Regions from separate parts of the Kitasatospora sp. NPDC048298 genome, predicted to be linked through region 4. Evidence: riboswitches for the same ligand, from Rfam matches in the RefSeq annotation. Region 4 holds a riboswitch; each other region holds the start of a gene.

Evidence for each region. Region 4 has a riboswitch for cyclic di-AMP ahead of ACGF0D_RS10035 (transglycosylase family protein). Riboswitches for the same ligand answer to the same signal wherever they lie in the genome.
Region 1: it holds a riboswitch for cyclic di-AMP, as region 4 does, so the genes downstream of both, ACGF0D_RS18805 (peptidoglycan DD-metalloendopeptidase family protein) here and ACGF0D_RS10035 (transglycosylase family protein) in region 4, are expected to answer to the same signal.
Region 2: it holds a riboswitch for cyclic di-AMP, as region 4 does, so the genes downstream of both, ACGF0D_RS32580 (NlpC/P60 family protein) here and ACGF0D_RS10035 (transglycosylase family protein) in region 4, are expected to answer to the same signal.
Region 3: it holds a riboswitch for cyclic di-AMP, as region 4 does, so the genes downstream of both, ACGF0D_RS12280 (transglycosylase family protein) here and ACGF0D_RS10035 (transglycosylase family protein) in region 4, are expected to answer to the same signal.

The regions. Positions count from the first base shown of each region.
Region 1 is NZ_JBICYZ010000023.1:36,259-41,718, forward strand. Features, by position in the region: gene ACGF0D_RS18790 (HelD family protein) at 1-399, opposite strand, end outside; gene purB (adenylosuccinate lyase) at 518-1,948, shown strand; gene ACGF0D_RS18800 (MFS transporter) at 1,990-3,531, opposite strand; cyclic di-AMP (ydaO/yuaA leader) riboswitch at 3,885-4,022, shown strand; gene ACGF0D_RS18805 (peptidoglycan DD-metalloendopeptidase family protein) at 4,025-5,020, shown strand; gene ACGF0D_RS18810 (APC family permease) at 5,382-5,460, shown strand, end outside.
Region 2 is NZ_JBICYZ010000058.1:19,815-25,274, forward strand. Features, by position in the region: gene ACGF0D_RS32570 (NYN domain-containing protein) at 1-597, shown strand, start outside; gene ACGF0D_RS32575 (NlpC/P60 family protein) at 799-1,836, shown strand; cyclic di-AMP (ydaO/yuaA leader) riboswitch at 2,175-2,328, shown strand; gene ACGF0D_RS32580 (NlpC/P60 family protein) at 2,339-3,454, shown strand; gene ACGF0D_RS32585 (NlpC/P60 family protein) at 3,681-4,727, shown strand; gene ACGF0D_RS32590 (hypothetical protein) at 4,907-5,460, shown strand, end outside.
Region 3 is NZ_JBICYZ010000011.1:165,490-170,949, reverse strand. Features, by position in the region: gene ACGF0D_RS12300 (helix-turn-helix transcriptional regulator) at 1-43, opposite strand, end outside; partial or broken gene ACGF0D_RS12295 (ATP-binding protein) at 462-926, shown strand; gene ACGF0D_RS12290 (DUF397 domain-containing protein) at 1,372-1,635, opposite strand; gene ACGF0D_RS12285 (sirohydrochlorin chelatase) at 2,194-3,153, shown strand; cyclic di-AMP (ydaO/yuaA leader) riboswitch at 3,657-3,818, shown strand; gene ACGF0D_RS12280 (transglycosylase family protein) at 3,805-5,109, shown strand; gene ACGF0D_RS12275 (hypothetical protein) at 5,353-5,460, shown strand, end outside.
Region 4 is NZ_JBICYZ010000009.1:6,655-12,114, reverse strand. Features, by position in the region: gene ACGF0D_RS10050 (MazG family protein) at 1-41, shown strand, start outside; gene ACGF0D_RS10045 (SDR family NAD(P)-dependent oxidoreductase) at 46-468, opposite strand; gene ACGF0D_RS10040 (cytochrome P450) at 790-2,142, shown strand; cyclic di-AMP (ydaO/yuaA leader) riboswitch at 2,363-2,529, shown strand; gene ACGF0D_RS10035 (transglycosylase family protein) at 2,535-3,440, shown strand; gene eno (phosphopyruvate hydratase) at 3,781-5,067, shown strand; gene ACGF0D_RS10025 (septum formation initiator family protein) at 5,216-5,460, shown strand, end outside.

The sequences.
Region 1 (5,460 bases), on a different contig from region 4:
GCCGGGGTGGGCGGGGGTCGCGGTGTAGAAGGGGCGGGCGGCCGGGGTCCGCCAGTCGGGCAGCAGCGGTTCGTACGCCTCGTCGGTCAGGCCGGTGCGGCCGATGTAGTGGACGGTGCCGTCGCGCTCGTCGAGCCGGCCGAAACACAGGCCGCGCTCGACCGCGTCCAGCCGGGCGGCGTGACGGGCGGCCTCGCGGGCGCGCACCTCGCGTTCCAGCCGGGCCTGGTGGGTGCCGCCGGGCGCGGCCTGGTCGTGGGCGCCGTCGGCGGTGCGGCGGGCGCGTTCGCGGACGGCGTCCAGTCGGGCGTAGAGCCGGGTGAGACGGGCCTGCTCGGTGCGCAGGGCCGCGGCGAGGGCATCGCCGGGGTTCCCCGTGGCCGCTGGTGCTTCGCTCATCGATGTGATATCCTGGCGGTGAGGAGGCTTTGAAGTGTCATCTGAAGGGCGCTCAATTGACCCAGCCTACCCCATCCGCCGACGTCCGGCGTGACCTCGGCTGTTACCCTTGCGAAGCGTGAGCGCGAAGCCCCAGATCCCCAATGTCCTGGCCTCCCGGTACGCCTCGGCGACCCTGGCCCAGCTGTGGTCCCCCGAGCACAAGGTGGTCCTCGAGCGCCACCTGTGGCTGGCCGTCCTGAAGGCCCAGCAGGACCTCGGCGTCGAGGTGCCGGCGACGGCCGTCGCCGACTACGAGCGGGTGATCGACCAGGTCGACCTCGGCTCGATCGCCGCCCGTGAGCGGATCACCCGCCACGACGTGAAGGCCCGCATCGAGGAGTTCAGCGAGCTCGCCGGGCACGAGCAGATCCACAAGGGCATGACGTCCCGGGACCTGACCGAGAACGTCGAGCAGCTCCAGATCCGCCAGTCCCTGGAGCACGTGCGGGACCGCACGGTGGCCGTGCTGGTGCGTCTGGCCAAGCTGTCCGCCCAGCACTCCGAGCTGGTCATGGCCGGCCGCTCGCACAACGTGGCCGCGCAGGCCACCACCCTGGGCAAGCGGTTCGCCTCGATCACCGACGAGCTGCTGGTCGCCTTCCGCCGCCTGGAGGAGCTGATCGCCCGCTACCCGCTGCGCGGGATCAAGGGCCCGGTCGGCACCGCCCAGGACATGCTGGACCTCCTCGGTGGGGACACCGAGAAGCTCGCCGAGCTGGAGCGCCGGGTCGCCGGGCACCTCGGCTTCGACCACGTGCTGACCAGCGTCGGCCAGGTCTACCCGCGCTCGCTGGACTTCGAGGTGCTCACCGCCCTCGTCCAGCTGGCCGCCGCGCCGTCCAGCCTGGCCAAGACCATCCGCCTGATGGCCGGCCACGAGCTGGTGACGGAGGGCTTCAAGGAGGGCCAGGTCGGCTCCTCCGCGATGCCCCACAAGATGAACACCCGCTCCTGCGAGCGCGTCAACGGCCTGGCCGTCATCCTGCGCGGCTACGCCTCGATGACCGGCGAGCTGGCCGGCGACCAGTGGAACGAGGGCGACGTCTCCTGCTCGGTGGTGCGCCGGGTCGCGCTGCCGGACGCGTTCTTCGCCTTCGACGGCCTGCTGGAGACCTTCCTGACCGTCCTCGACGAGTTCGGCGCCTTCCCCGCCGTGATCGAGGCCGAGCTGGACCGCTACCTGCCGTTCCTCGCCACCACCAAGGTGCTGATGGGCGCGGTGCGCGCGGGCGTCGGCCGGGAGACCGGGCACGAGGTCATCAAGGAGCACGCCGTCGCCTCCGCGCTGGCGATGCGCGCCGGCGCCCGGGAGAACGAGCTGCTGGACCGGCTGGCCGCCGACGAGCGGATCCCGCTGGACCGGGCCGCCCTGGACGCGCTGCTGGCCGACAAGCTGTCCTTCACCGGCGCGGCCGGCGCCCAGGTCGCCGAGGTCGTCCGCCAGGTGGAGGCCGTCGCGGCCGCCTACCCGGAGGCCGCCAAGTACGCGCCCGCCGACATTCTCTGACGGGTGGCATTCCCTGACGGGAAGCGCCTTCTGACGTAGCGTCAGCCCTTGGGTGAGGGCCCCGCCGCCGGACCGGTGGCGGGGCCCTCGCGCGTCACGGGGACGTGGCCCGGGTCGAGCGGCGGGGCGGTGGGCCCGCACGGCCAGTCGCAGTTCGGCTCGGCCACCGGCTGCTCCTCGGGGGCGAGCACGTTGCCCCGTACGGTCGCGGAGGCGATCAGCCCGCCGGCGACCAGCAGGCCCGCGCAGATCAGCATGGCGGTGTGGAAGGCGGCGTCGACCGAGGAGGGCACCCGGTAGGCGTCGCCGCTCAGCCCGGCCAGCGCCGGCAGGGCGGCCACCGCGAGCAGGCCGGCCGCGCGGGCGGCGGCGTTGTTGACCCCGCTGGCGATGCCCGCGTGGCGGACCTCGACGGCGGCCAGCACGGTCGCCGTCAGCGGTGCGACCAGCAGCGTCATGCCGCAGCCCAGCACCGTGACGGCGGGCAGCACGTCCACCCAGTACGAGGAGTCCGGGCCGATGCGCAGCATCAGCAGCACCCCGGCGGCGCACAGCATCGGGCCGACGGTGAGCGGGATGCGCGGGCCGATCCGCTTGCCGAGGCGCCCGGCACGGGCGGACAGCAGCAGCATCAGCACGGTGATCGGCACCAGGGCGAAGCCCGAGACCAGCGGCGAGAACCCGGACACGATCTGGAGCTGCACCACCAGCAGGAAGAAGACGCCGCTGAACGCCGCGTACACGCACAGGGTGACCAGGTTCACCGCGGTGAACAGCCGGGAGGAGAAGAGGCCGAGCGGCAGCATTGGTTCGGGTGCGCGGCGCTCGACGGCCACGAAGGCGACGCCGAGCGCCACCCCGATCACCCCGCTGACCCAGACGGTGGGGGACAGGCCCTCGCCGGCCGCGGTCAGCGCATAGGTGATCGCGCCGAGGGCGAGGGCGGCGAGCACGGCGCCGAGCACGTCGAAGCGGCCGGAGGCGTCCTTGTCCCGGCTCTCCGGCACCGACCGGGTGGCGACGGCGATCACGGCGGCGGCGAGCGGCAGGTTCAGCAGGAAGATCCAGCGCCAGCCGGGTCCGTCCACCAGCCAGCCGCCGAGGAACGGGCCGACCGCGGCCGACACCCCGCCCAGGCCGGACCAGAGGCCGACCGCCGCCGAGCGGTCGTCAGGGTGGAAGACGGCCTGGAGCATGGCGAGCGAGCCGGGGGTGAGCAGTGCTCCGCCGATGCCCTGGACGGCGCGGGCGGCGATCAGCACGTGGATGTTCGGTGCGGCGGCGCAGGCGGCGGAGGCGATGGCGAACCAGACCACGCCGATCAGGAAGACCTTGCGCCGCCCGTAGCGGTCGCCCAGTGCGCCGCCGAGCAGGATCAGGCCCGCCAGGGTGAGCAGATAGGCGTTCAGGGTCCATTGCAGGGACGCGAGGGAGGCGCCGAGGTCGGCGCCGATCCGGGGCAGGGCGACGTTCACCACGGTGCCGTCGAGCATCGCCATGCTGGAGCCGAGCACCGTCGCCAGTAGTACCCAGCGGCCCTGCGCGGTGCTCAGGCGCAGGGTGCCGGCCTCTGAGGTGGCCACGGGCGAATCCTGCGCTGCCGGGGCGCACGTGACAAGGGTCACCGGTGGGTGTGTTGACGGTGGGCGGGGTGTGAGTAGGCGGCTGCGCAGCGTCGCGGATCTCGGCGCAGGGTCGTGGATCAGTGGCGGGGGGTGAATGGATTGTGTACGGATCGTGGGCTCCGGCCTGCGGAGGGTCACCGGGGGAGGGGGAATGGTTGCGCTTTCAAAGATCGACATTGCTTCACCCGAACGGATGGGTTTTAGTTCAGCGACCGCCCGGCCAGTCCGGACGGATCCGCCGGGTGGAACGCCGAGTCCTGCCGCTGCCCGGTGGTTCGAAACGAACTCTGTACGGCAGGAGCGGGGGACCCACAGGTAAGTCGCCGGACCGGAGTTCGCGCCTCAGGGCGCGGGCGTCCAGGACCGGCTAGGGGTGAAGCCGCGCATGCGGCCGGGCAACTCCAGCCCGAACCCGACAGCTCACCTCGCAGGCGTCGGAGAGGAAACTTCCATGCCTGCTCAGGCTCGTCGTATCGCCCTGCCCCGCGCCGCCCGCATCGGCATCGCCACCGCCGTCACCGGTGTCTCCTTCGCCCTCCCGCTCGTCACCGCGATGAGTGCCCAGGCCCACACCGCTCCGGCCGCGCCGGTCGCGCAGGCCGCCGCCTCCGCCGGCGCCGAGTCGGCCGCTCCGGCCGCTGCTCCGGCCACCGCTCCGGCCGCCCGGGCCGCGCAGGAGAGCTACCGCGTCGTCAGCGGTGACACCCTGTCCAAGATCGCCGAGGTCAAGAACGTCGAGGGCGGCTGGCACGCGCTGTACGAGCGGAACCGCTCGGTCGTCGGTGCCAACCCGAACCTGATCTTCGCCGGCCAGCAGCTCGCGCTGCCGGGCCACGCCGTCGCGCCGTCGGCCGACTCCGCTCCGGCGAAGCCCGCCGCCCCGGCCGCCCCGGCCGCTCCCGCGACCCAGGCCGCCAAGGCGCAGGACCAGGTTCAGGTGCGGACCGAGGTCGCCAAGCCGTCCGCGCAGCTGCAGACCCAGCTGCAGGTCGCCACCCCGGCCCAGGCCGTGACCGCCACTCCGGTCGCCGCCGCCACCTCCGGCTTCGTCGCCCCGCTGGCCAACCCGAGGCTCGGCACCGCCTACGGCGTGGCCGGCTCGATGTGGGCCTCCGGCCACCACACCGGCCAGGACTTCGTCGCCTCCACCGGCACCCCGCTGCGCGCCATCGCCAACGGTGTCGTGGTCAAGGCCGGCAACGGCGGCGCCTACGGCAACGAGGTCGAGATCAAGCTCGCCGACGGCCACTACGCCGAGTACGCGCACCTCTCCTCGATCGGTGTGAGGATCGGTCAGGCCGTCACCGTCGGCCAGCAGATCGGCCTCTCCGGCGCCACCGGCAACGTGACCGGCCCGCACCTGCACTTCGAGATCCGCAACGGCTCGGAGTACGGCTCGGACATCAACCCGGTCGCCTACCTGCGCGCGCACGGCGTCGCGCTCTGACCCACGGCTGAACTCCGAGGGTTTCCGGAACCACCGTCGCTGCGGGGCGAAACGATCCTCCGGGATGGTCATGTCGGGTGACCGCTCGACCGGGTGATCGCCGCACGGCGGACATGGGCGCGGGACACGCCCAGGCCGGCCCGGCCGTACGAGGACTCCTCGTGCGGCCGGGCCGGCCACTGCCGTTTCCGCGCCGCCCGGCTGTTCCCGGGTTCGTTCGGACGGGTCGAACGCGGCGTCAACTCCGGTGTCACGGAGGGGTTCGGGAGCATCGCCGGGTGGCCGCGGCACGTCATGCTGGCGGACGGTCAGCGCCCGGTCGGTCCGGCCGGGCGGGCGGGTCCGGAGGCGAGGAGGGCGGATGGCGGTCCGGAGTGGGGGCGTGGCGGGGAGGACGGCCGGCCGGGAGCGACCCGGGGAGGACGGGGTCGACCGGCTGA
Region 2 (5,460 bases), on a different contig from region 4:
GGGCGCAGCGTCGAGGACATGCGGCTGCGGCTGCTGCTGGACACCGTGCTGCAGTCGGCCCAGGGTCTGCAGCGGGAGCTGGCGCTGCCGGTCTCCCAGATCCGCCCGGCGGACCTGGTGGAGGCGGTGGTGCCGGGGGCGGCCTCGCCGCACGACGTGGCCCGGCGCGGGCTGGCCGAGGACGATCCGGCGCTGCTGGACCAGCTGCTGGCGATCCCCCAGGTGCACCTGGTGGTGGACGGCTACAACGTGACCAAGACCGGCTATCCGGCGCTGCCGCTGGAGCAGCAGCGGATCCGGCTGCTGGGCGGGCTGGCGATGCTGGCCCAGCGCACCCAGGCGGAGGTCACCTGCGTGTTCGACGGGCAGGACCTGGACGTCCCGGTGATCATGGCGCCACCGCGCGGGGTCCGGGTGCGGTTCAGTCGGACCGGGGAGACGGCCGACGAGCTGATCCGCCGTCTGGTGCGGGCCGAGCCGCAGGGCCGTCCGGTGGTGGTGGTGTCCACCGACCGGGAGGTCGCGGAGGGCGTGCGGAAGGCGGGCGCGCGCCCCGTGGCGTCGGTGCTGCTGTTGAACCGGCTGGCCCGGCCCTGACCTCGGCCGATTCCGGGTGATTCCTGGTCAGGGGTGGTCCCGGGGCTTTGTGAGGGGGCTGTGGAGTCAGTGTGGGGTGGCCGAGTTCATGCCATCGGGGGAGTGGCAAAACGGATAGATCTTCACTAGGGTCTGGCGTCAAACCTATTTTCGGGAATCTCATCCCATCAGGTGAGTCCGCTGGAAGAAGGAGCCGGTCCCTTGGCCTCCCACCGCCGTCCCAAGCAGCCGAGCCGCGCGCGGATCTCCGTGCTCACCGCTGCCGCTGCGACCGCGGTCGCCCTCTCCGCCCAGGTGGCCGCGCACGCCGCGCCGCAGCCGAACAAGGCGGACGTCAAGGCGCAGATCGACCAGCTCCAGGAGGAGCAGGAGCAGGCGGCGGAGAAGTACAACGGCGCCAAGGAGCGGGCCGACCAGCTGCGCAAGCAGGCCGACCAGCTGCAGGACCAGGTGGCCCGCAGCCAGGAGCAGATGACCCAGCTCCAGGGCGGCCTGGCCGAGGTGGCGGGGGATCAGTACCGCTCCGGCGGCATCGACCCGTCCGTCCAGCTGATGCTCTCCTCCGACCCGTCCGGCTACCTGGAGAAGGCCTCGACCGTCCAGCAGGCCAGCACCAGCCAGGCCGAGGCGCTCAAGGGGCTGCTGGAGCAGCAGCGCCGGCTGGACCAGGAGAAGGCCGAGGCGGCCGCCGTGCTCGCCTCGCTGGACACCACCACCAAGGACCTCAACCAGGCCAAGGCGGACGTCAACACCAAGCTGAAGGCCGCCCAGGACCTGCTGAACTCGCTCAGCGCCGCCGACCGCGCCGCGCTGAAGGCCCAGCAGGCGCAGGACGACCGCGCCTCGCGCGGCAGCGAGCGGGTCGACCTCGGCAGCCTGCCGCCGGCCAGCGGCTACGCGGCCGTGGCGATGGCCAAGGCGATGAGCAAGCAGGGCTCGCCGTACGTGTGGGGCGCAACCGGCTCGACCACCTTCGACTGCTCGGGCCTGATGGTCTGGTCGTACGGGCAGGCGGGCGTCTCGCTGCCGCGCACCTCGCAGGAGCAGGGCCACTACGGCACCCGGGTGCCCTCGCTGGACCAGGCCCAGCCCGGCGACCTGGTGATCTACGGCTCCGACATGCACCACGTCGGGATGTACATCGGCAACGGCATGGTGGTCCACGCGCCGCACACCGGTGACGTGGTGAAGGTGATGAAGGCCGACGCGATGCCGATCAACACCATCCGCCGGGTCTGACGGCCCGACACGCCCGCGGGGCTCCTCGGGGGCCTGTGAAAAGCGCCACCCTCGCCGTGGGGGTGGCGTTCGGCTTTCCCGCCCTTTCCTGACCACATGCTGAGAACCGATCAGCCTTGTGTGTGCCTGTGGTCACCATCGGTCATTTTCACAAAAGAACTTGGGTAATCTTCTGTCTTTTTTCTGACAAGGATTTGAACGGATCACGGTTCAGTTACTAGGGTCATGCTCCGAACCACCGCACTGTCGATCGCCCAGCCAGGGTGGCGGCGGTGGTTACCGCCGAGTTCGCGAGGCAGCGGGGCAGGTCGAAGCGACTGCCCGACAGGGGAGCCCAGTATTCGGGGGCGCTGCGGAGCGGAGCCGGGGAACCACGTTCCTCCGGGGTGAATCGGCGCCAGGTCGGCCGGTGGAACGGCCGTGAGGCGTCGTAGGGCATGCTTCCGGCCCGAACCCGTCAGCTCACCCGGTAGGCGGATGTAGGAAGAAGGAGTCCGCCTTCGTGGCGTCCCATCGTCGTCCCAAGCCCGCCGGTCGCGCCCGCGTCTCGATCCTGACGGGTGTCGCCGCGGCGGCCGTCGTCCTCTCCGCGCAGGGTGCCCACGCGGACCCGCAGCCGACCAAGGAACAGGTCAAGGGGCAGGTCGACCAGCTCAACGAGCAGGCCGAGGTCGCGACCGAGAACTACAACGCCGCCCAGGCCAAGCAGCAGGAGCTGGAGAAGCAGGTCTCCGGCCTGCAGGACCAGGTGGCCCGTCAGCAGGCCCAGGTCACCGAGCTCCAGGGCGGCCTCGCCGAGATCGCCGGCGAGCAGTACCGCAACGGGGGCATATCCCCGACCGTCCAGCTGATGTTCTCCTCCAGCCCGGACAACTTCCTCAGCCAGGCCGGCACGCTGAACCAGGCCGGCAGCACCCAGAAGGGTCAGCTGAAGGAGCTCCAGGAGCAGCAGCGCAAGCTCGACCAGGACCGCAACGAGGCCCAGGGCAAGCTCGCCGAGCTGGAGTCGACCACCCAGCAGCTGAAGGCCTCCAAGGACGAGGTCCAGGGCAAGCTGAAGGCGGCCCAGGACCTGCTCAACACCCTGACCGAGCAGGACCGCCAGGCGCTGCGCCAGGCCGAGGAGAAGGCCGCGGCCGACGCCAAGGCCAAGGCCGACGCCGCCCAGGCGCAGCAGCAGCAGGCCGACCGCGCCTCGCGCGACAACAGCCGCGGCAACCTGGCGACCGGCTCGACCGCCGCTCCGGTGAAGGTGGCCGCGGGCAGCTCGCGCGGTGCCGCCGCCCTCTCGTACGCCGCGTCCAAGGTCGGCAGCCCGTACGTCTGGGGCGCCACCGGCCCGGGCTCCTTCGACTGCTCCGGCCTGATGGTCTGGGCGTTCAACCAGGCCGGGGTGTCGCTGCCGCGCACCTCGCAGGCGCAGGCCGGGGCCGGCACCCGGATCGGCTCGGACATCTCCCAGGCCCAGCCCGGCGACCTGCTGATCTTCTACAGCGACGCTCACCACGTCGGCATCTACGCCGGCAACGGCCAGGTGCTGCACGCTCCCAAGCCGGGTGCGTCGGTGCGCTACGAGGCGGTCGGCAACATGCCGCTGGCCTCCATCGTGCGGGTCTGATCCCCGCTCGGACGCCTCCGGGCCCGGCCTTCCCCAGGGAAGGCCGGGCCTGCGGCTTTTCCGGCGGATCGAGCTGATGTCCGATTAGGGGTCGAATATTCGGGTTGGGAGGGGTTTGGACTCGCTTGCCCGGACTCGCTAACGTCTGCCACCGGACTCCCGCTCGACGGCCGCCCGTCCCGGTGCGGCGGCGGGGCCGCGCCGCAGGATTGGAGCCGCTGCCGCCATGCCCGTGCACCGCCGTTCCCAACTGCTCACCCGGGCGCTGGTGCTGACCGCGGCCGCCGCCACCGCGCTGGGCGTGGCCGCCGGAGGCCGCGCCCAGGCCGCGCCGGACAGCCCGGACCCGGGCGACCGTCAGGACGTCAGGACGCAGGTCGAGCAGCTGTACGACGAGGCCGAGCAGGCCTCCGAGAAGGCCAACGCGGCGCAGGAGGCCCAGCGGCGGCTCCAGGGCGAGACCACGATCCTCCAGGGCGAGATCGCCATCGCCCAGGACCAGCTCAACGAGCTGCGCGGCGACCTGGCGACGGTGGCCGGGGCCGAGTACCGCGGCGGCGGGATGGCCCAGACCGCCCAGCTGTTCCTCTCGCCCGACCCGGAGGGCTACCTGGTCCGCGCCCGCACCCTGGGCCAGGCCGCCGCGCGCCAGCAGGAGACCCTGCACGAGCTGGTCACCAGGCAGCGCCGGCTCGACCAGCGCCGCACCGAGGCGGCCGGCAAGCTCGCCGAACTGGACCAGACCCGCCGCACGCTCGCCGACACCAAGCAGCAGATCCAGCAGCGGCTCGCCGGGGCACAGAAGCTGCTGAACGGTCTGGGCGCCGCCGAGCGGGCCCGGATGACGGCCCAGGACGCCCGGGACGCCGAGCAGCGCGCCACCCGGGGCACCGACCGGCTGGACCTCGGCACCGCCCCGCCCGCCTCCGAGCGCGGGGCGGCCGCGCTGGCCGCCGCGGTGCGGATGATCGGCTCCCCGTACGTCTACGGGGCCACCGGACCGCACGCCTTCGACTGCTCCGGTCTGATGTACTACAGCTGGCGGCAGGCCGGAGTGACCCTGCCGCGCACCTCGCAGGCCCAGGCGTACGCCGGGCAGCGGATCAGCCTGTCCGAAGCGCGACCGGGAGACCTGGTGATCTTCTACCGGGACATGCACCACGTCGGCATGTACGCCGGCGGCGGCGTGATCGTGCACGCCCCCCGCCCGGGCGCCAAGGTCCGCTACGAGAGCGTCACCGCCATGCCGGTCTCCGGGGTGGTCCGGCTCTGAACGCCCCGACGCCCGGCTCCGCCGACCCCGCAGACCCCGCCGGGATACCCCGCCCCCGCCGCGCGCTGTCCCGGCGGGGCGCGCTGCTGCTCGCGGCCGGCGGGCTGGCCCAGCTGTCGCTGCCCCCGGCCGCCCCGGCGGCGCCGCCCGCGGCGCGCTCGGCGGACCGGTACGGCGAGGTGGCCGCCGCCCTGGCGGAGCGGGCCCGGTCGGCACCGCCGTGGGCCGGGCTGCCGGTGGCCGAGGCGGCGTACCGCAACGTGGTGCTCGCCGCCTCCGGCGGGCCGGAACGGCTGACCGCGGCCGCCGACCTGACGGTGCGGATCGCCGGGTACGACGAGTACCCGGTGGTGTACCCGCGTCGGATCGAGCTGGTCCCGGCCGGGGACGGCTGGCGGGTGGAGCGCGAGGAGGGCGCGGGCGGTCCGCCCGCGCCCTGGGACTTCGGGCCGCTGCGGTCGGCGCCGGGCGCGCACTGCCTGGTGCTCGGGCCGGTCGCCGGCCCCGACCCGGCCGAGCTGGTCGCGGTGGCGGACCGGGCGGTGCCCGCCGTCACCGAGGTCTGGGGCGGCGCCTGGCCGCAGCAGCTGCTGCTGGAGCGGCCCGCCACCGAGGAGCGGTTCGCCCGGCTGCTGGAGGGCGACCCGGACGGCTGGACGGGCATGGCGGCGGTCACCGTGGCCGCCCCCGGAGCGCCCTGGCACACCCCGGCGGACCGGGTGCTGGTCAACCC
Region 3 (5,460 bases), on a different contig from region 4:
TCCGGCGGACCATCGAGCCGCCGCCCGGCTGAACTGTGGTCATGCGGTCGAAACCTCCACCTAGGGCAAACAGCGCACAGTCTGCCATCAGTTGAGCGCTCACGGTGCCGATACTGACGGATGTTCCTATCAGTTCTACGCTCCACACACCAGGATGCACGTGCATTCGGCGCTTGCATATGCCAATAGTGCGACTGCACGTGAATCGACTCTTGCATCTGCAGTGAGCGCACACCACCATGGTGCACGTGCACCTGCACATCCCTGGCAATCCCGCGGGCTCCGCGTCGACCCCACGCGCGACTCCGTGCACCGACCCGACGGCGTCCCCCGCGTCATCGGGCGTTCGAGTGCGCGCGCGCCTGGTCGAGGGGGCGGCCGAGCGGCCGAGCGAGTCGGAGGTGACCGGCATGACCCCGGCGGGTCCAGCCGTGTCCGCCCCCTTATGGGAGGAGCTCTTCATGAGCACCGGTACGGCCTTGGCGGTTGACCCCCTTGTGGTCACCTGCACGCTCGCTCCTCGCTTCGAAGCCGTCAGAACCGCGCGCGACTTCGCTCGGACCACGCTCCAGCGCTGGGGCCTGACGGAGCTGTTCGACGACGTCGCGCTGGTGGCCTCGGAACTCGTGACCAACGCGCTCCGGCATGCGATCGGCGCACGGCCCGACCCGTCGGGCGGCGCCCAGGGCGAGTACGACTTTCCCATACAGCCGACCGCGGACGGCCGGCTCCCGATCCGAATAAGCCTCGTGCACCGCGCACCCCAGGTGGTCTGCGCGGTGAGCGATCCGAGCAGCATCGGCCCGGTCGCCCGGGAGGCCGACTTCGTCGCCGAGTCGGGCCGCGGGCTGCACCTGGTGGAGTCGTTCAGCCGCTCCTGGGGCTGGCACCCGCTGGGCAGCGGCAAGGTGGTCTGGGCGATGTTCGAGGCGGAGACGGTCGGCGGCTGCCCGCTGGACGGACACCCCGGGCTCGGCGGCCGCTCACCGCTCGACGGGCCCGTCGAGGTCGGCGGACGGCATCGGCGCTCGGCCTAGGACGGGCCGCGCAGGCGGGACGGACCCGTGCACCCGGGACGGACCCTGCGCCTGACGGCGTGTGGCCGGTCGCGGGAAGCCCCGGGAGGACCACACTCCGGGCCCTTCCACCAGGCCCCGCCGAGACCTTCCGGTGCCGTCGGCCCGCGAGCGGCCCAGGGCGGCGGGACGGCCGCACGGCTCCTTGGGACGCCGCCGGACGAGGCCTCCGTAGCGGAGGTCGTCCGAAGAAGGGGTCGCCCGGAGAAGGGGTCGTCCGGAGCAAGGAAAAGACAAAGGCCGTCGTGGTGTCGGCACCCACGACGGCCCCCCGATGGTGGAGCACGGCGGCCGGTCAGACCGCCAGGTGGTCGAACTCCCCGTCCTTCGCCCCCAGCAGCAGGGCGGCGATCTCGGCCCGGGTGTAGATGAGGGCCGGTCCGTCCGGGAAGCGCGAGTTGCGCATCGCCACGTCGCCGCCCGGCAGGGCCGCGAACTCGACGCAGTTGCCCTGGGAGTTGCTGTGCAGGCTCTTTTGCCAGACCACCCCCTGGAGATCGGCGGCGGCCATCCCGTTGTAGGTGTCGTACGAACCGTGCGTGTCCTGCGAGTCGTGCATAGAAGTCTCCCGAAGAGCTCCGGAGTTGTCGTCCAGCGCGGCGCCCCCGGCACCGCCGAAACGAACGGACCGGCCCCGTACCGGTCCGGCACAACGCCTCACTTGACGCGATGATAGCTGCAGTGCACGTGCATCAGCACGAGACATTGCAGGTGCACGAGGCCTTTTATCCGCAGGCGCGAACTCTTCACGGACCCTTCTCCTGACGGTACGTAAACGGACATAGCCGATGGAATCGCCGAGTTTGCGATAACCGGCCGTGAGCACCTCCCCGCCGAATGTTGATCTTCGAATGCCGGGAGTCGCATGCCCGTGACCCTCAGTCAAACCACCCTCATGCTGTGAGACATCTCACGCGCCCCGGGTGCAACGCCCGCCCCTCGGATCACGTCGAGACAATCACGGGCGACCATGCGGGGATTGGGCGAAGAATGTCCGGATTGTAGGCAAAGCGCCCGGACCGACGCCGAGGACGCACCGGGTCCGCACGGCGCTCACGTGAATCCCGCACGGCAGCCGACTGCAAGCCTGACGGGCAGATGTCCTACGATCTCCGGCATGAGCACCGCAGCCATCCCGGGCGCGCCACTGCCCGTCCGCACTCCAGGCTCCCGTGCGCGGGGGCGCCACCGTCGTCCCGAGCGCCCCGAGATCCCGGCCGGCGCCCCGGCCCTGGTGCTCGCCGTGCCCGCGACCGCCGGGCCCGAGTCCCGCTCGGTCGTCGAGGAGCTGCTCTCGATCGTCCGCACCGAGCAGAACGGCGTCCAGACCGCGGTCGGCTACCTCCCGGGTGACGGCACCGAGGGCGCGGACGGCGAGGACCGCACCGTGGCCGAGCTGCTGACCCTGGCCGCCGAGGCCGGGCTGCCGATGCCCGTCCTGGTGCCGCTGGTGCCCGGCCCGCACACCTTCCTGACCGAGCTTCACGCGCTCGCCGCCGAGTACGGCGCGCCCGTCACCGACCCGCTGGGCCCGCACCCGCTGCTGGCCGAGGCCGTGCACGTCCGGCTGTCCGAGGCCGGGCTGGCCCGGGCCGACCGCGCCCGGCTGTTCGCCATCGCGACCGCCGCGGACGGCGTGGTGCTGACCACCGTCGGCGGCGAGGACGCCGCCGCGGCGGCCGGCATCACCGGCGTGCTGCTGGCCGCCCGACTGGCCGTGCCGGTCGTCGCCGCCGCGCTCGACGTGCCCGGCTCGGTGGCCGCGGCCGTCAACCACCTCAGGGAGACCGGCTCGCAGCGCCCGGCGCTGGCCCCGCTGGTGATCGGCCCGGAGGCGGACTCCGAGCTGCTCGCCACCGCCGCCGAGGAGACCGGCTGCCCGTCGGCCGCGCCGCTGGGGTCGTACCCGTCGGTCGGCCAGCTGATCGCCTCCACGTACCTGGCCGCGCTGCCCACGCCGTCCCCGGAGGACCTGGCGCGGGCCGAGGCGGAGGCGGCGGCCGCCGCCGAGGCCGAGGGCGTCGTGGAGGGTGCTCGCGGCGCCCACGCGGCCGCCGAGGCGCCCGCCGGGCAGTAGTCGACTCCGCGCGCCGCTCAGCGCGCTCGGAAGGGCCCGGAACGGCTTGCGTTCCGGGCCCTTCGCTTTACCCCTCCCACTCCCACCGCCCGAGCGTCGTCACTCCCGGGTCGCCCCTCCCGTGCCACCCTCCCGCCGGGATGCGGACGACAATGGCGCGGAATGTCCGTTCTGGCGGTATTTGAAAGGGAATAGGGAGCGCGGGGCCAGGCATTCGAATCGCGACCACTCCCCCACCGTCAGGGTGCGCCGACTCCGCGACTCGACGCGCCGTCACGTCAGCCCTGAGGTGGAGCCAGTTGTCGACTTCAGCAACGACATTGCCCGAAAACGATCATTTGCGATCATGGGTGGCAGCAATTTTGGCAGTTCCCACTAAACCGTGATGCACATCACAGTGGTTTGCAGTTTGAACTTGAGTCTGATTAACGTGCTCCCCGTTCGTGACCACACGAACCCGGTTCATCCGCGACGCCGAGTCCTGCCGTCGGATGTCCTGGCAGCGCGAAAACGCACCACGGCAGGAGCGGGGGACCCACAGGTAAGTCGCCCCGGACCGGTCTCCGGAACGGTCCAGGGCTAGGGGTGAAGCCGCGCCCACCAGCGCGGCCGGGCAACTCCAGCCCGAATCCGACAGCTCACCTCGCAGGCGTGGGAGAGGACTCCGTCTTCATGCTGCCCACCAACGGCACCAGCCTGCCCAGCCGCACCCGCCGCGTGATCGCCGCCCTCGGCGTCGCGGGCGTCGGCCTCACCGTCCCCTGCCTCACCTCGGGCACCGCCTCGGCCGCCTCCGTCGCCACCTGGGACAAGGTCGCCCAGTGCGAGAGCGGCGGCAACTGGAGCATCAACACCGGCAACGGCTTCTACGGCGGCCTCCAGTTCACCTCCAGCACCTGGTCCGCCTTCGGCGGCACCGCCTACGCGGCGCGCGCCGACCTGGCCACCAAGGACCAGCAGATCGCGATCGCCGAGAAGGTCCTCGCCTCGCAGGGCCCGGGTGCCTGGCCCGTCTGCTCCGTCAAGGCCGGCCTGACCAAGGGCGGCACCCCGGCCGCCGTCGACACCTCGGCGGGCTCGACCACGGGCTCGACCGCTTCCAAGCCCGCCGCGCCCGTCCAGAGCGCCAAGCCGGCCGCTCCGGCCGCGAAGCCCCAGGCCCCCGCCACGAAGCCCGCCGCGCCCGCCCAGGACGGCGCGCAGGCCACCGCGGGCTCCATCGCCTCCGGCAACCGCGGCGACTGGGTCCAGAAGCGTCAGCAGCAGGCCCAGGACGGCGACTACACCGTGGTCGAGGGCGACTGGCTGTCCTCGATCGCCGACCAGCACAACGTGCAGGGCGGCTGGCAGCGGCTGTACGAGCTCAACCGCGGCACCCTGACCGAGGGCCCGGACACCATCTACCCGGGCCAGCAGCTGTCCTTCGGCGGTGCGAACGGCTCGGACTCCACCGGGTCGGACCGCTCCCAGAAGTCCGGCCAGTCCGCGAACGGCGGTGCCGTGAACGCCCAGCCGACCGCGCAGACCCCGGCCCCGGCCGCCAAGCCGGCCACCAAGCCCGCGCCGCAGGCCCAGACCCAGGCTCCGGCCGCCACCGGCAGCATGGCCGCCGCGGTCGCCTTCGCCGAGTCGAAGGTCGGTCAGGCGTACGTCTACGGCGGCACCGGCAACGGCGGCTGGGACTGCTCCGGCCTGACCCAGGCCGCGCTGCGCGCTGCGGGCGTCTCCGTCCCGCGCGTCGCCGCGGACCAGGCCGCCGCCAGCACCCACGTCTCGCTGGACAGCCTCCAGCCGGGCGACCTGCTGTTCTGGTCCAACAACGGCAAGGACTCCGGCGTCTACCACGTCGCGATCTACGTCGGCAACGGCAAGTACGTCGAGGCCGCCAACCCGAGCTCGGGCGTCCGCGAGCAGAGCATCGCCAACTGGGCCCCGGACTTCGCCGGCCGGGTCTGAGTACGGCGCGCAGTCGGACAGCCGACGGGCTTCAGCTGACAGGTAACAGGTAACAGGTAACAGGTAACAGATTTCATCATCTGTCAGCTGTCGCCCGAACGCTGACCACCCACGCCCCCGGGGAGAGTCTGGTCGCTCCCCCCGGGGGTTCCGGCGTACCTCCGGCCGTATCCCCGTGGTGGATCCCCGCTCCAACGGGCATGCTGCTGCTCTGCACCCGAGGACACCCGAGGAGGAGTCCACATGGCCCAGGTCACCGTCACCCTCGACGCGAACCTCGCGATCGACGTGATGATGCTCTCCGGCACCAAGAACCCCCAGGACGCCGTCGAACTGGTCCTGCGCGACTAC
Region 4 (5,460 bases):
GGGTGCGCGCGGCGGAGGGTCTCGAGCCGGACGGGGAGTAGGAGCTCAGGCCGCCGTGGCGGTGTGCTCCGGGCGCCGCTGCGGCGGGACGAGTTCGCCGATGGCCTCGCCGACGAGGAGGACGAGTTCGGCGAGCCGCTCCAGGTCGAGGTGGTCGGGCAGGTCGGCCAGCGAGATGATCCGCTCGCCGCCCGGGCCGGCGACGGCGAACAGGTCGATCGGCCCGAGGTGCTTCTCGGCGGTGTCGACGAGGGCGGCGACGTCGCTGGGGCGGCGGATGTCGCCGCAGACGCCGACGACGGGGCAGCCCGGCCGGTCGAGTTCGGTGGCGAGGTCCTCGGCGACGCCGACGTACTGGTCGGCGATCAGCATTCCGGCGGCGCCGGCCGCGGAGAACCGGCGGGCGAGGCCCGCGCCCGACCCGCCGTCGAGGACCGCGATGACGACGACTGACCCGCTGACCCGCATGGCCTGCTCCTCCCTGTGGGCGACACCGCACCGGCGCCCACGCGTACTGCGGAGGATCGTAGGCACGTCCTGACCCTCCGCAACAGGGATTACCCCTCAGGTGACCAGGCTCACGCCCGCCCCGCGGCCAAGAGTCGGCCAAGAGCTGTCCACGGACCGTCCACGACCCGTCCACGGACGGTCAACGGCCCGGCCACGGCCTGTCCATGAGCCGGCCGTGAGCCGGCCGTGACCCGGTCATGACCCCGCCGCGGAGCGCCGCCCGACGGGCGCGGCCCGCCGGAGGGCGGGTGCGCCGGTCGCACCGGATACGGTCGGTCCATGCCAGCTCAGCCCGACCCCGCCCGGCCCGCCGCCGCGTCCTCCGATGCCCCCGCCCCGCAGCTGTTCACCTGGGAGTTCGCCTCCGACCCGTACCCCGCCTACGCCTGGCTGCGCGAGCACGCCCCGGTGCACCGCACCACCCTGCCGAGCGGGGTGGAGGCCTGGCTGGTGACCAGGTACGCCGACGCCCGGCAGGCGCTCGCGGACAGCCGGCTGTCGAAGAACCCGGCGCACCACAGCGAGCAGGCGCACCGCACCGGCCGGGTGGGCATCCCGGGGGAGCGGCAGGCGGACCTGATGACCCACCTGCTGAACATCGACCCGCCGGACCACACCCGGCTGCGCCGCCTGGTGTCGAAGGCGTTCACGCCGCGCCGGGTGGCCGAGTTCGAGCCGCGGGTGCAGCAGCTCACCGACCGGCTGATCGACGGCTTCGCGCAGCGCGGCTCGGCGGACCTGATCCACGAGTTCGCCTTCCCGCTCCCCATCTACGCGATCTGCGACATGCTCGGGGTGCCGGCCGAGGACCAGGACGACTTCCGCGACTGGGCCGGGATGATGCTGCGACACACGAAGCCGGGGCAAGGCGGCGGCCAGCGCGGCGGCGTGGGGCGGGCGGTGAAGCGGATGCGGGCGTACCTGCTGGAGCTGATCCACCGCAAGCGCGCGGACCTCGGGGACGACCTGATCTCCGGTCTGATCCGGGCCAGTGACCACGGTGAGCACCTGACGGAGAACGAGGCCGCGGCGATGGCCTTCATCCTCCTGTTCGCGGGCTTCGAGACGACCGTGAACCTGATCGGCAACGGCACGTACGCGCTGCTGCGCAACCCGGAGCAGCGCCGGCTGCTGCAGGAGTCGGTGGCGCGCGGGGAGAGCGCGCTGCTGGAGACCGGGATCGAGGAACTCCTGCGCTACGACGGGCCGGTGGAGCTGGCGACCTGGCGGTTCGCGACCCGTCCGCTGACCATCGGCGGGGTGGACATCCCGGTCGGCGACCCGGTGCTGGTGGTGCTGGCCGCGGCGGACCGCGACCCGGCCCGGTTCGCCGCCGAGAACACCCTGGACCTGGCCCGTGCGGACAATCCCCACCTGGGCTTCGGGCACGGCATCCACTACTGCATCGGCGCTCCGCTCGCCCGGTTGGAGGGGCGTGCGGCGCTGGCCTCGCTGCTTTCCCGGCTGCCCGATCTGCGGCTCGCGGAAAGCCCGGACGCCCTGCGCTGGCGCGGTGGCCTGATCATGCGTGGGCTGCGCGAACTACCGGTGGAATTCAGTCCGGAGGGCCGCTCTCCGCATACCCCTCCGTACACCCCTTCGCAGGCCTCTCAAACGCCTCCGACCTGCTGAGATCACGCTGACTGGACGTCGCCGATCGCCCGCCGACGGGGGTGTGAACACCCATCAATCCGGACATAACACCGCCGTTGGTAGGCGATCGAACACGGGCCGTAATTGTCGTGTGATGTCGACGATATGAGCTTGTGATTGTCCTGATGATCTGTCTACTCTCCCTGGAGTTCGCAGCTGCGGACCTCGTGCGCGGAACGCCGAATCCTGCCCGCCGCGCCCGGGAAACCGACCAGACCCTGGGCAGGGGCGGGGGAACCAGGTTTGTTGCCGTCTCCCACGGCTTGGGGTGAAGCCGCCCGAGCGGAATCGTTTCCGCGCACGGCGGCCGGGCCACCTCCCGGTCCGAACCCGACAGCTCACCTCGCAGGCGTGCGGAGAGGGACCTCTTCATGCTGTTCGTTGGAACTGGCCGTCACCGTCGTCGCACCCAGGCCGAGAAGGCCATCGCCGTCGCCGGTGTGGCCGGCGTCGGACTCGCGATGCCGCTCCTCACCGCCACCGGCGCCTCCGCCGCCCCGGCCTCCACCTGGGACGCCGTCGCCCAGTGCGAGAGCGGCGGCAACTGGGGCATCAACACCGGCAACGGCTTCTACGGCGGCCTCCAGTTCACCTCCAGCACCTGGAAGGCGTACGGCGGCACCGCCTACGCGTCGCAGGCCAACCAGGCCAGCAAGGCCCAGCAGATCTCGGTCGCCGAGAAGGTGCTGGCCTCGCAGGGGCCGGGCGCCTGGCCGGTCTGCTCCCAGAAGGCGGGTCTGGCCAAGGGCGGCGCCGCGGCCGTGGTCGACACCTCCTCGGACGCCAAGCCGCAGTCCGCCCCCAAGCAGCAGACCCCGAAGCCCGCCGCCAAGCCGGCCGAGAAGCCGGCCGCGCAGCAGCCCGCCGCCCAGAAGCCGGTCCAGAAGCCCGCCGCGCAGCCGGTCCAGCAGGCCGCCCCGCAGCAGCAGGCGCAGCCGCAGACCCCGGGCTTCTCCGGCAAGGCCGGCTGGGACGCCGACGCCAAGGTGTTCTGGTACCAGAACAACGGCGCCTGGTACTGGACCAGCCACCAGAGCGTCTACCAGCAGTACGCCGGCCAGGCCGCCGCCCAGCCGCAGTACGCTCTGCTCGCCGCCCAGCAGGCCCCGCAGGCCGCCGGCCACGACTACACCGTCCGCGCCGGGGACACCCTGTCGACCATCGCCGCCGCCCAGGGCGTGTCCGGCGGCTGGCACGCGCTGTACGACCAGAACCACGCCACCGTCGGCGGCGACCCGAACCTGATCATGCCCGGCCAGGTGCTGCACCTCGGCTGAGCCGTCGCACCGGCCGTCACCTGACGCCGTCGTCACCCCGGCCGTCACCCGACGCCGTCGTCACCCCCGTCGTGACCCGACGCCGGTGTCGCTCCGCCCGCCGTCCGAAGGGGACCGGTCCTACCGGTCCCCTTCGTCCGCATTCGCCCGCTCCGGTGGGACAAGCTGGGACAAGCAGGTGAACTACCGGTGGGTAGTGGGGCCACACGCTGAGACGGGACCGAGGCGGACGTGGCCCCGGGAGCCCGGGCGGTTAGGCTCTGGTCGTAACGACTCCGCAATCGTCCTGCTGACAGCACCCACCGTCAGACCGGACCCTGCTTCCGCAAGGAGATGCCTCGTGCCGTCCATCGATGTCGTCGTAGCCCGTGAGATCCTCGACTCGCGCGGCAACCCCACGGTCGAGGTCGAGGTCGGCCTCGACGACGGCAGCACGGGTCGTGCCGCCGTCCCGTCGGGTGCCTCCACCGGTGCCTTCGAGGCGCTGGAGCTGCGCGACGGCGACAAGAACCGCTACTTCGGCAAGGGCGTCGAGAAGGCCGTCCTGGCCGTCATCGAGCAGATCGGCCCGGAGCTGGTCGGCTACGACGCCACCGAGCAGCGCCTGATCGACCAGGCCATGCTGGACCTGGACGCCACCCCGGACAAGTCCTCGCTCGGCGCCAACGCCATCCTGGGCGTCTCGCTGGCCGTCGCGCACGCCGCCTCCGAGGCCAGCGACCTGCCGCTGTTCCGCTACCTGGGCGGCCCGAACGCGCACGTCCTGCCCGTCCCGATGATGAACATCCTCAACGGTGGGTCGCACGCCGACTCCAACGTCGACATCCAGGAGTTCATGATCGCCCCGATCGGCGCGGAGTCCTTCTCCGAGGCCGTCCGCTGGGGCGTCGAGGTCTACCACACGCTCAAGGGCGTGCTGAAGGAGCGCGGCCTGTCCACCGGTCTGGGCGACGAGGGCGGCTTCGCCCCGAACCTGGACTCCAACCGCGAGGCCCTGGACCTCATCGTCGAGGCCATCCAGAAGGCCGGCTACGTGCCCGGCCGTGACGTCGCGCTGGCCCTGGACGTCGCCTCCTCCGAGTTCTACGAGGACGGCGCCTACCACTTCGAGGGCAAGGAGCTCACCGCCGCCGAGCTCATCGAGTACTACGCCGAGCTGGTCGCCGCCTACCCGCTGGTCTCCATCGAGGACCCGCTGGACGAGTCGGACTGGGACGGCTGGAAGGCCATGACCGAGAAGCTGGGCGACAAGGTCCAGCTGGTCGGCGACGACCTGTTCGTCACCAACCCGGCCCGCCTGGCCCGCGGCATCGAGACCGGCACCGCCAACGCGCTGCTGGTGAAGGTGAACCAGATCGGTTCGCTGACCGAGACCCTGGACGCCGTCGAGCTGGCCCAGCGCAACGGCTACCGCTGCATGATGTCGCACCGCTCCGGCGAGACCGAGGACGTCACCATCGCCGACCTGGCCGTCGCCACCAACTGCGGCCAGATCAAGACCGGTGCCCCGGCCCGCTCCGAGCGCGTCGCCAAGTACAACCAGCTGCTGCGCATCGAGGAGATCCTCGACGACGCCGCCGAGTACGCCGGCCGCGGCGCCTTCCCGCGCTTCCGCTCCGCCGAGTGACCAGCGGATCGGTACGGCGAGCCCGGGGCTGAGCGCTCCGGGCACGGGGGCCGAGTGCTCCCGGTAGCGCACGCCTGACCGGTGCCCCGCCGTTCACCCCGTAGGGTGGACGGCGGGGCACCGTCGCGACCAGGAGGGGATACGGGAGATGGCTGGCTGGAGGATCCCGGGCTTGGCGGCCCGGCCCCGGTTCACGAGCCGGGCGACCGTCCTCGTCCTGGTGCTCTGCTCCCTGGTGGCGATCCTCGCCTACCCGACGCGGCAGTTCATCTCCCAGCGCGCCGAGATCTCCGCCCAGCGGGCGAAGGCCGACCACGCGCGCCAGCAGGTCGAGCAGCTGCGCCGGGAGCGGGCCCGCTGGCAGGACCCGGAGTACGTCAAGGCGCAGGCCCG